2 regions of the Butyrivibrio fibrisolvens genome follow, and region 2 is predicted to be linked to the other one. Evidence: predicted binding sites of a transcription regulator. Region 2 holds the regulator's gene; the other holds the start of a gene.

Region 1 (4,417 bases), 1.5 Mb from region 2:
AACTAAAGATTTGTGCTTGGATATCAGTATGTACAAGTGGGAATTTTTTTAATAATGTCAGAAAAATATTACACAGTAAGATACACAAAGAAAAAGGACAGAATAGTCAAATCTACAATAATAAATTAATCTTAACGCAAAACCGTTTTCTGGTGTATTTTGGAATATGCCCATATGCGCGGCTTTTGGAGCGCTTTTTGGTCAGGATTAATCAGAATAACATTTCAGCACTTTTATACATTGTCACTGATTGTGGAATAGAATATTATTAATGAGGACAGAAACGGAGGCAGCAGTTACTGCCTCTATTTCTATGCCAGAAGGCTTTAAATACAAGCATTTGTGACATTTCAAGCATGATTTCGCAGGCAAAGAAGAGTGATCGTATGAAGATAGGAATATTTGATTCGGGTTTTGGAGGCCTTTCAGTATTACACGAGGCATACCATAGACTTGGCGCAACTGAATATCTTTTTTATGCAGATCTTGATCATGTTCCTTATGGTCTTAAGACTTCGGACCAGATCAAAGATTATACAAGGCACATCACAAGATTCCTTATAGATAAGGGAGCAGATGCTATTGTAATAGCTTGTAATACTGCAACTGCAGTAGCTGTAGAGGATCTTAGAAGAGAGTTTTCTCTTCCTATTCTTGGTATGGAACCTGCTGTAAAACCTGCAGTGGAGGAGACTTCTTCCAAAAAGCGTATTCTTGTTATCGCTACTCCTGTGACTATCAGGGAGAAGAAGCTTTCACATCTTCTTGAGAGAGTTGATGAGGATCACAGAGTAGATCTTCTGGCTATGCCGCACCTTGTAACATTTGCAGAAAATGAGCAGTTTGAAGGTCCTGAAGTAGACGAGTATATCCACGAACAGTTTGCTTCTTTTGACTTGTCCAAATATCAGGCTCTTGTACTTGGGTGCACACATTTCAATTATTTCAAGCCTTCTTACAAGAAGGTTTTTGGTGACGATATCCATCTTATAGATGGTAATGTCGGTACTATAAGACATCTGGCTGATGTATGCGGCCTTGAATATAATGCCAGAGAGGCAGCCAGAGTTTCATTTTCAGATACGGATAGTATGCTTCATGATATAGAAACACAATATTTTGTGTCCGGTAATCCGATAACTGAAAAAAATCTACTAAATCATGTACTTCGCATGCATAATAGGCTGGAAGCGGTAAGAGACCTGTAAGGCAGATGCTTTTTATACATCAATCGTCTTAATTTTGTGCAATATTACACGGAATAAAGTTTCTCTAACCACTTGAAAATGCCCACATTTTGTATTAACATTTATGTGTAAACACAATATATAGTAATTAAGTATCAATTCACGATAGTTTTACTTATATATTTTCCAAAATTTTTCAAGTACAATTTATTTTTCCAAATAAATAAAATCTTAGATCTATGGTCTAAGTGATTATATCAGCATGAAGTGATCAGGCGGGTGTTTTGGAACCGTGATAGGGACTGGTTTGTCTTTTTTGCTGTGCATTAATAAAAAGGGACTAGGAGGGGCTCCATGAAAATCATTAAAAGAAGTGGCGAAGAGGTTATATTTGATGGTGGCAAGATAATTGCGGCTATTAAGAAGGCTAATCTCACTGTCACTGAGGATAAGCGTCTTTCTGATGAGGATATCATCCGCATTGAGAAAGAGGTTGAAGCTAAGTGCAATAATCTGACACGTGCAGCTAACGTTGAAGAGATCCAGGATCTTGTAGAGAACGCACTTATGGATGCCGGCAGCAATGATGTTGCACGTAAATACATAACATATCGTTATCAGCATGCTCTTATGCGTAAGTCCAATACAACTGATGATAAGATCATGTCACTTATCGAGTGCAATAACGAAGAGGTTAAGCAGGAGAATTCAAACAAGAATCCTACTGTTAACAGTGTTCAGCGTGACTATATGGCAGGCGAAGTAAGCCGCGATATCACAAGGCGTTTCCTTCTTCCTCCTGAAGTAGTCAAAGCTCATGAAGAGGGTATCATCCATTTCCATGATTCAGATTATTTTGCACAGCACATGCACAACTGCTGTCTGGTCAATCTTGAAGACATGTTGCAGAATGGTACCGTTATCTCTGAAACTCTTATCGAGCCTCCAAAGAGCTTCTCAACTGCATGTAATATCGCAACTCAGGCTATAGCCCAGATTGCAAGCTCCCAGTACGGTGGACAGTCGATCACACTTTCACATCTCGTGCCCTTCGTAGATGTAAGCCGTCAGAAATTCCGCAAGCAGGTTCGTATGGAACTTGAGCAGGCCGGTATCGAGGCTACAGACGAGAAGATTGACGAGATCGCTGAGATGCGTGTTCGTAAGGAGATCAAGGACGGTGTTCAGGAGATCCAGTATCAGGTTATCACTCTGATGACAACCAATGGTCAGGCTCCATTCATCACAGTATTCATGTATCTTGATGAGGTTCCTGAAGGACAGCTTCGTGACGACCTTGCAGCAGTTATCGAAGAGATGCTCAAACAGCGTATACAGGGAGTTAAGAACGAGAAGGGTGTTTATATCACTCCGGCTTTCCCTAAGCTTATATATGTTCTTGACGAAGATAATATAACTCCTGATTCCAAATACTGGCACATCACACAGCTTGCAGCCAAGTGCACAGCTAAGCGTATGGTACCTGATTATATATCCGCCAAGAAGATGCGTGAGTACAAAAACGGCGATGTATATCCTTGCATGGGATGCAGATCTTTCCTTACACCTGATACAGAGGGCCTTGGAGTAAATGGCGCCCACAAGTATTACGGACGTTTCAATCAGGGCGTTGTTACTTTAAATCTTGTTGATGTAGCCTGCTCTTCAGGCCGGGATGAGGATAAGTTCTGGAAGCTGATGGAAGAAAGAACTCAGCTGTGCTATGAAGCTCTTATGTGCAGACATAAAAGGCTCCTTGGAACTCCAAGTGATGTAGCTCCTATCCTCTGGCAGTTCGGCGCACTTGCAAGACTTAAAAAAGGCGAGACAATAGACAAGCTTCTTTTTGGTAACTACTCAACAATAAGCCTTGGCTATGCCGGTCTATATGAATGTACCAAGTTCATGAAGGGTGTATCTCATACAGATGCAGATGGCAAGGAGTTCGCACTTAAGGTTATGCAGTTCCTCAATGATAAGTGCGCTAAGTGGAAAGAAGAGACCAATATCTCATTCTCACTTTATGGAACACCACTTGAATCAACAACTTATAAGTTTGCAAAGTGCCTCCAGAAGAGATTTGGAATGATCCCCGGAGTTACAGACAAGAACTATATTACCAACAGTTATCACGTACATGTAGCTGAGAAGATAGATGCCTTCTCTAAGCTCAAGTTCGAGTCAGAGTTCCAGGCATTATCACCCGGTGGAGCTATCAGCTATGTAGAAGTTCCTAATATGATGGATAACATCGATGCGGTTCTTTCTATTATGCAGTATATATACGAGAACATCATGTACGCAGAACTTAATACCAAGTCAGACTACTGTCAGTGCTGCGGTTATACCGGAGAGATCCAGATCGTCACTGACGAGGATGGTAAGCTTGTATGGGAGTGCCCTAACTGCGGCAACCGTAATCAGGACAAGATGAATGTTGCAAGACGTACCTGCGGCTACATCGGAACTCAGTACTGGAATCAGGGGCGTACTCAGGAGATCAAGGAAAGAGTTCTGCATGTATCCAATGAAACATTAGTACCTGAAACAAAAGAGGCAGAAGAAACAGTTAACGTATAATAAGATCTTTGCAAAGATCTGAAAACTCTTTTTAAAAAACGAATACCCAAAACTGTGAATAAGTTATGATATTCACAGGTCAAAGGATTATTATCTCGTAGCGAGTTGCGGTATACTCGGTATGGAAATAGTGGTATGGGGAGCATGAGGCCGGATTTATGATCCGGCCTCATGTGCGTTAATAATAAAACTACGCGCAGCGTGAAGTTAAGTTTGAAAGTGTTCCACTTTCAAAACTAAATTGGTGACTTTAGCTTCGCCAATTTGAAACATTAGTCACTCGCTTTGCTAGCGACATGAGGTTAAGTTTGAAAATGTTCCATTTTCAAACCCAAATTGATGACGCGAGCTCCATCAATTTGAACCATTAGTCACTCGCTTTGCTCGCGACATGAGGTTAAAATATGAACTACGGACAGATTATAAAAAATGATGTTGCCAATGGTATTGGATGCAGGACATCACTCTTTGTGTCAGGATGTACTCATCACTGCAAAGGGTGCTTCAATGAGATGACCTGGGATTTTGAATACGGGCTTAAATTCACTAAGGATGTAGAAGATGACATCATAGAGTCTTTGAAGCCTGCATATATATCCGGTATCACGATCCTTGGCGGTGAACCTATGGAGATCAGGAATCAGGAGGTT
Region 2 (4,417 bases):
AAAAGTGATACAATTACCTTATATCCTTCCTTCTTTGGAAGGGAAAAAGGGAACGCTTCATCTTGAAGACTATGATGAGAATACTGATTCAGTCAGATTTGAGGAAGCGACGTAGGTTGGAAAATGAAGTATTTTCTAGCTGTTAAATTACTGATAATATTAAAAAGATAGTTGCGAAATCCCCTAAAAAATCGTATGATATATAAATGGTAGGGTTTTAAAACTGGACGTGAAGGAGGAGTTGTTTTGCTGGAAATCAAGTCGAATGAGGCTGAAGCTGCGTGCAAAATCATCGTAGTCGGAGTTGGTGGTGCAGGCAACAATGCTGTTAATAGAATGGTTGACGAGAACGTTACCGGTGTCGAGTTTATCGGCATGAATACAGATAAGCAGGCTCTTCAATTATGTAAGGCACCAAAACTTCTGCAGATCGGAGAGAAGCTCACTAAAGGATTGGGAGCTGGTGCTAAACCTGAAGTTGGAGAGAAAGCTGCAGAAGAGAGCGTAGAGGATATCAACAGTGCTATTAAGGGCGCTGATATGGTATTCGTTACATGCGGAATGGGAGGCGGAACCGGAACAGGTGCTGCTCCTATAGTTGCTAAGGCAGCTAAAGATATGGGAATTCTTACGGTTGGTATTGTTACAAAGCCTTTCAGCTTTGAAGCACGTACCAGAATGCAGAATGCCCTTATGGGAATTGAAAATCTTAAGAATAACGTAGATACTCTTATTGTTATCCCGAATGATAAATTATTACAGATAGTAGACCGTCGTACATCTATGCCCGATGCTCTTAAGAAGGCTGACGAAGTCCTTCAGCAGGCTGTTCAGGGTATTACCGATCTTATCAATGTACCTGGTCTTATCAACCTTGACTTTGCTGACGTACAGACAGCTATGAAGGGCAAGGGTATCGCACATATCGGTATTGGTACAGGAACAGGCGATCACAAGGCTGCAGATGCTGTTAAGCTTGCTGTTGAAAGTCCTCTTCTTGATACTACTATTTCCGGTGCATCTGATGTTATCATCAATGTATCCGGTGATATCGGCCTTGCTGATGCATCTGATGCTGCAAGTTATGTTCAGGAACTTGCCGGTGAGAGAGCCAATATCATCTTTGGTGCTGTATATGATCAGTCTCAGTCTGATACATGCAACATCACAGTTATTGCTACAGGAATTGAAGATCGTGCTCAGGCTATGAATATATCCAAAGCCGCTCCTGCAGAGAATAGACAGGCTGCTAATCAGACACCTGTTCAGATGCAGGGTGCTGCGAATGTGACTCCCAGACCACAGGTTTCACAGCCATTTGTAAGACCAATGCAGCCTGCATCTATACCTCAGCCAAGGCCTTTTGTTAATCCTCAGGCTATGGCACCTCAGGTACAGCCTGCTGTACAGCAGCCTACACCTGTTGAGCCTTCGGTTGAAGCAGAGGCACCTACAACATCAAGAACTTTTTTCCGCAGTGATAGCAGTGTAAGGTCTACTGTAGAACCTAAGTCGCTTAAAATTCCTGAGTTTTTACAGAAGAAATAAATATCAGCGAATCAGTTAACAATTTAAACGCTTCAGGTGCCTGCATCTGAAGCGTTTTTCGGAATTAATATCATCAAAGGGAGGACACTGTTATGAAATGCCCGTTTTGCGGTAAAGACGAAACCAGAGTAATCGATTCCCGTCCGGCTGACGACAACACATCTATAAGACGTAGACGTATTTGTGACTCCTGTGGCAAGCGTTTTACAACTTATGAAAAGGTTGAAACGATTCCAATTATCATTATTAAAAAAGACAATAACAGAGAACCATATGACAGATCTAAGATAGAAGCAGGTATTCTGAGGGCTTGTCATAAAAGACCTGTCAGTGCGGAGCAGATCACAAAGCTTGTGGACAGCGTAGAAGCAGAGATCTTCAATATGGAGAAGCGTGAGATCAAAAGCCGTGAGATTGGTGAACTTGTTATGAACAAGATGAAAGATCTTGAGCCTGTAGCTTATGTCAGATTTGCATCTGTATATCGTGAGTTCAAGGATATCAACACATTCATGGATGAGCTTAAGGATGTAATGAACAAAGAGGCCCCCGGTAAGGCCTGATAAACCTTGAATACATCTGTATAGATAAGCTTTATTGGTATTACAATGGCAACAAGATTGAGTTTAGGATTAGCACTAATACTGTGATCAAAAGTATTAGTGAAGATATATGATTAAAAGGAGTGATATTATGAAAAAGAAAGTTTGGTCAGGTAACATGCTGCGAAGGGGAGTTGCAGCTGTTTGCACACTGACAATGGCAGCTGCTATGCTTGCAGGTTGCGCCAAGAAGGATGATGAGACAGGATCACAGAATGCTCAGGAATCACAGAATGCTCAGGAGGGCACGCAGGAGACCAGCAGCGTTGATTCTGATGAAGTGTTCACTGTAGGTATTCCTCAGGATCTTGACAGCCTTGATCCCCACATAGCACAGTCAGCAGGAACCAGAGAAGTACTGTTCAATATCTTTGAAGGCCTTGTTAAGCCTGATGAGAATGGTAATCTTAATCCTGCGATCGCATCAGGATATGATGTATCAGATGATGCAACAGAATATACATTTACAATCAGAGACAATGTCCTGTTTCATAATGGACAGACTCTTACTGCAGATGATGTAGTAGCATCACTACAGCGTTACAAGGATACAGGCGCTTCTGTATTCGAAATAGTTGATTCTATCGAGAAGGTTGATGATACACATGTTAAGGTTACACTTACTAAGGCTAATTCTGAGTTCATCAGTTATTGTACAGTTGCTATCATGCCTGCAGACTGTGAAGATGTTGAGAACAATCCTATCGGAACAGGCCCTTACAAGTTCGTATCCCGTACAGCTCTCGAGAATCTTGTAGTTGAGAAGTTCGATGATTACTGGGATACTGACAATGCTGCGCATATCAAAAACGTAGAATTCAAGGTAGAAGCTAACCCTGACAATATTGTTACTGATCTTGAAGGCGGATCTATTGATATGTACGCTCGTATCACAAGTGATCAGGCAGATCAGCTTTCAGATGCATTCGATATCTATGAAGGTGAGATGAACCTGATACAGGCACTCTATGTCAACAATGCTGTAGCACCTTTTGATAATGAGCTTGTACGTCAGGCTCTGTGCTATGCTATAGATCCTCAGGAGATCATGGACTTTGTATCAGGCGGTGCCGGTGTTGAGATAGGCTCTGCTATGTTCCCTTCCTTTGGAAAATATTTTGACGAGTCATTAAATGATACTTATAATCAGGATATAGACAAGGCCAAAGAGCTCCTTGTACAGGCAGGCTATCCTGATGGATTCACATTCACTATCAAGGTTCCTTCTAATTACACACCTCACATTGATACTGCAGAGGTAGTAGTAGAACAGCTCGAAGCTATAGGCGTAACAGCCAATATCAAGAAGGTAGAGTGGAATACTTGGCTTGAAGAGGTATATAATAACAAAGATTATGAAGCTACAATAGTTGGCTTTGATGCTTCTACTTTGAATGCTTCTGCACTTTTATACCGTTATACTTCAGATGCACACAACAATATGTTCAATTATGCCAATGCTGATTACGACAAGGCTTTTGCTGCAGCACAGGCAACAGTTGATGATGATGAGCAGGTCAAGTATTATAAAGAGTGTGAAAAGATTCTTTCCGAGACAGCGGCTGCTATTTACATTCAGGATCTTCCTGAGTTTGTAGCTCTTAGCAGTAAGTATACAGGTTATACTTTCTATCCGCTTTATGTACAGGATATAGCCAAGATAAAGCTTGCGGAATAATCTGAAAAATCCGACATGTAAAAGGGTCTGACTTTTTGGAAGTCGGGCCCTTTTTTAAGGAGAATCAACAAGTGAAATACATATTAAAGAAGGCCGGGATGATGATCCTTACTCTTTTTGTAGTATCCATCCTGGTGTTCCTTGCTTTTAACTTAATACCCGGAGATCCTGCAACGAGGATTTTGGGAACGGAGGCTACGCAGAATCAGCTTGCAATGTTAAGACAGGAGATGGGACTTAATGATCCTATATACGTAAGATATTTTAGGTGGGTCACTGGTTTCATTCAGGGAGATCTTGGTACCTCCTATTCATATGGATCAGTATCTGCACTTATCATGGATAAGATACCGATTACAATATGGCTTGCTGTTATGGCATTTTTGCTCATGTTCTTTATATCAATTCCTCTGGGGATATTTACTGCAAGGCATGAGGGTAGTGTTATAGACAAGTTTGTGGTGGTGATGGATCAGATCATTATGGCTATACCGCCTTTTTTCTCAGGTATAATACTTACTCTTATATTCGGACTGTCATTAAAGCTCTTCGTACCGGGCGGCTTTATATCCTACAAGAAAGATTTCTG

The links. The regulator NrdR, encoded in region 2, represses ribonucleotide reductase genes. The targets are predictions, from matches to a motif close to CACAANATNTTGTG.
Region 1: nrdD (anaerobic ribonucleoside-triphosphate reductase) is a predicted target of NrdR. The motif match lies at 1,321-1,334, and genes of this name have one in related genera.

The regions. Positions count from the first base shown of each region.
Region 1 is NZ_CP065800.1:863,796-868,212, forward strand. It holds gene I7804_RS03495 (SH3 domain-containing protein) at 1-2, shown strand, start outside; gene murI (glutamate racemase) at 357-1,208, shown strand; gene nrdD (anaerobic ribonucleoside-triphosphate reductase) at 1,542-3,767, shown strand; gene nrdG (anaerobic ribonucleoside-triphosphate reductase activating protein) at 4,172-4,417, shown strand, end outside.
Region 2 is NZ_CP065800.1:3,504,888-3,509,304, reverse strand. It holds gene I7804_RS14635 (cell division protein FtsQ/DivIB) at 1-115, shown strand, start outside; gene ftsZ (cell division protein FtsZ) at 247-1,548, shown strand; gene nrdR (transcriptional regulator NrdR) at 1,641-2,111, shown strand; gene I7804_RS14620 (ABC transporter substrate-binding protein) at 2,242-3,828, shown strand; gene I7804_RS14615 (ABC transporter permease) at 3,900-4,417, shown strand, end outside.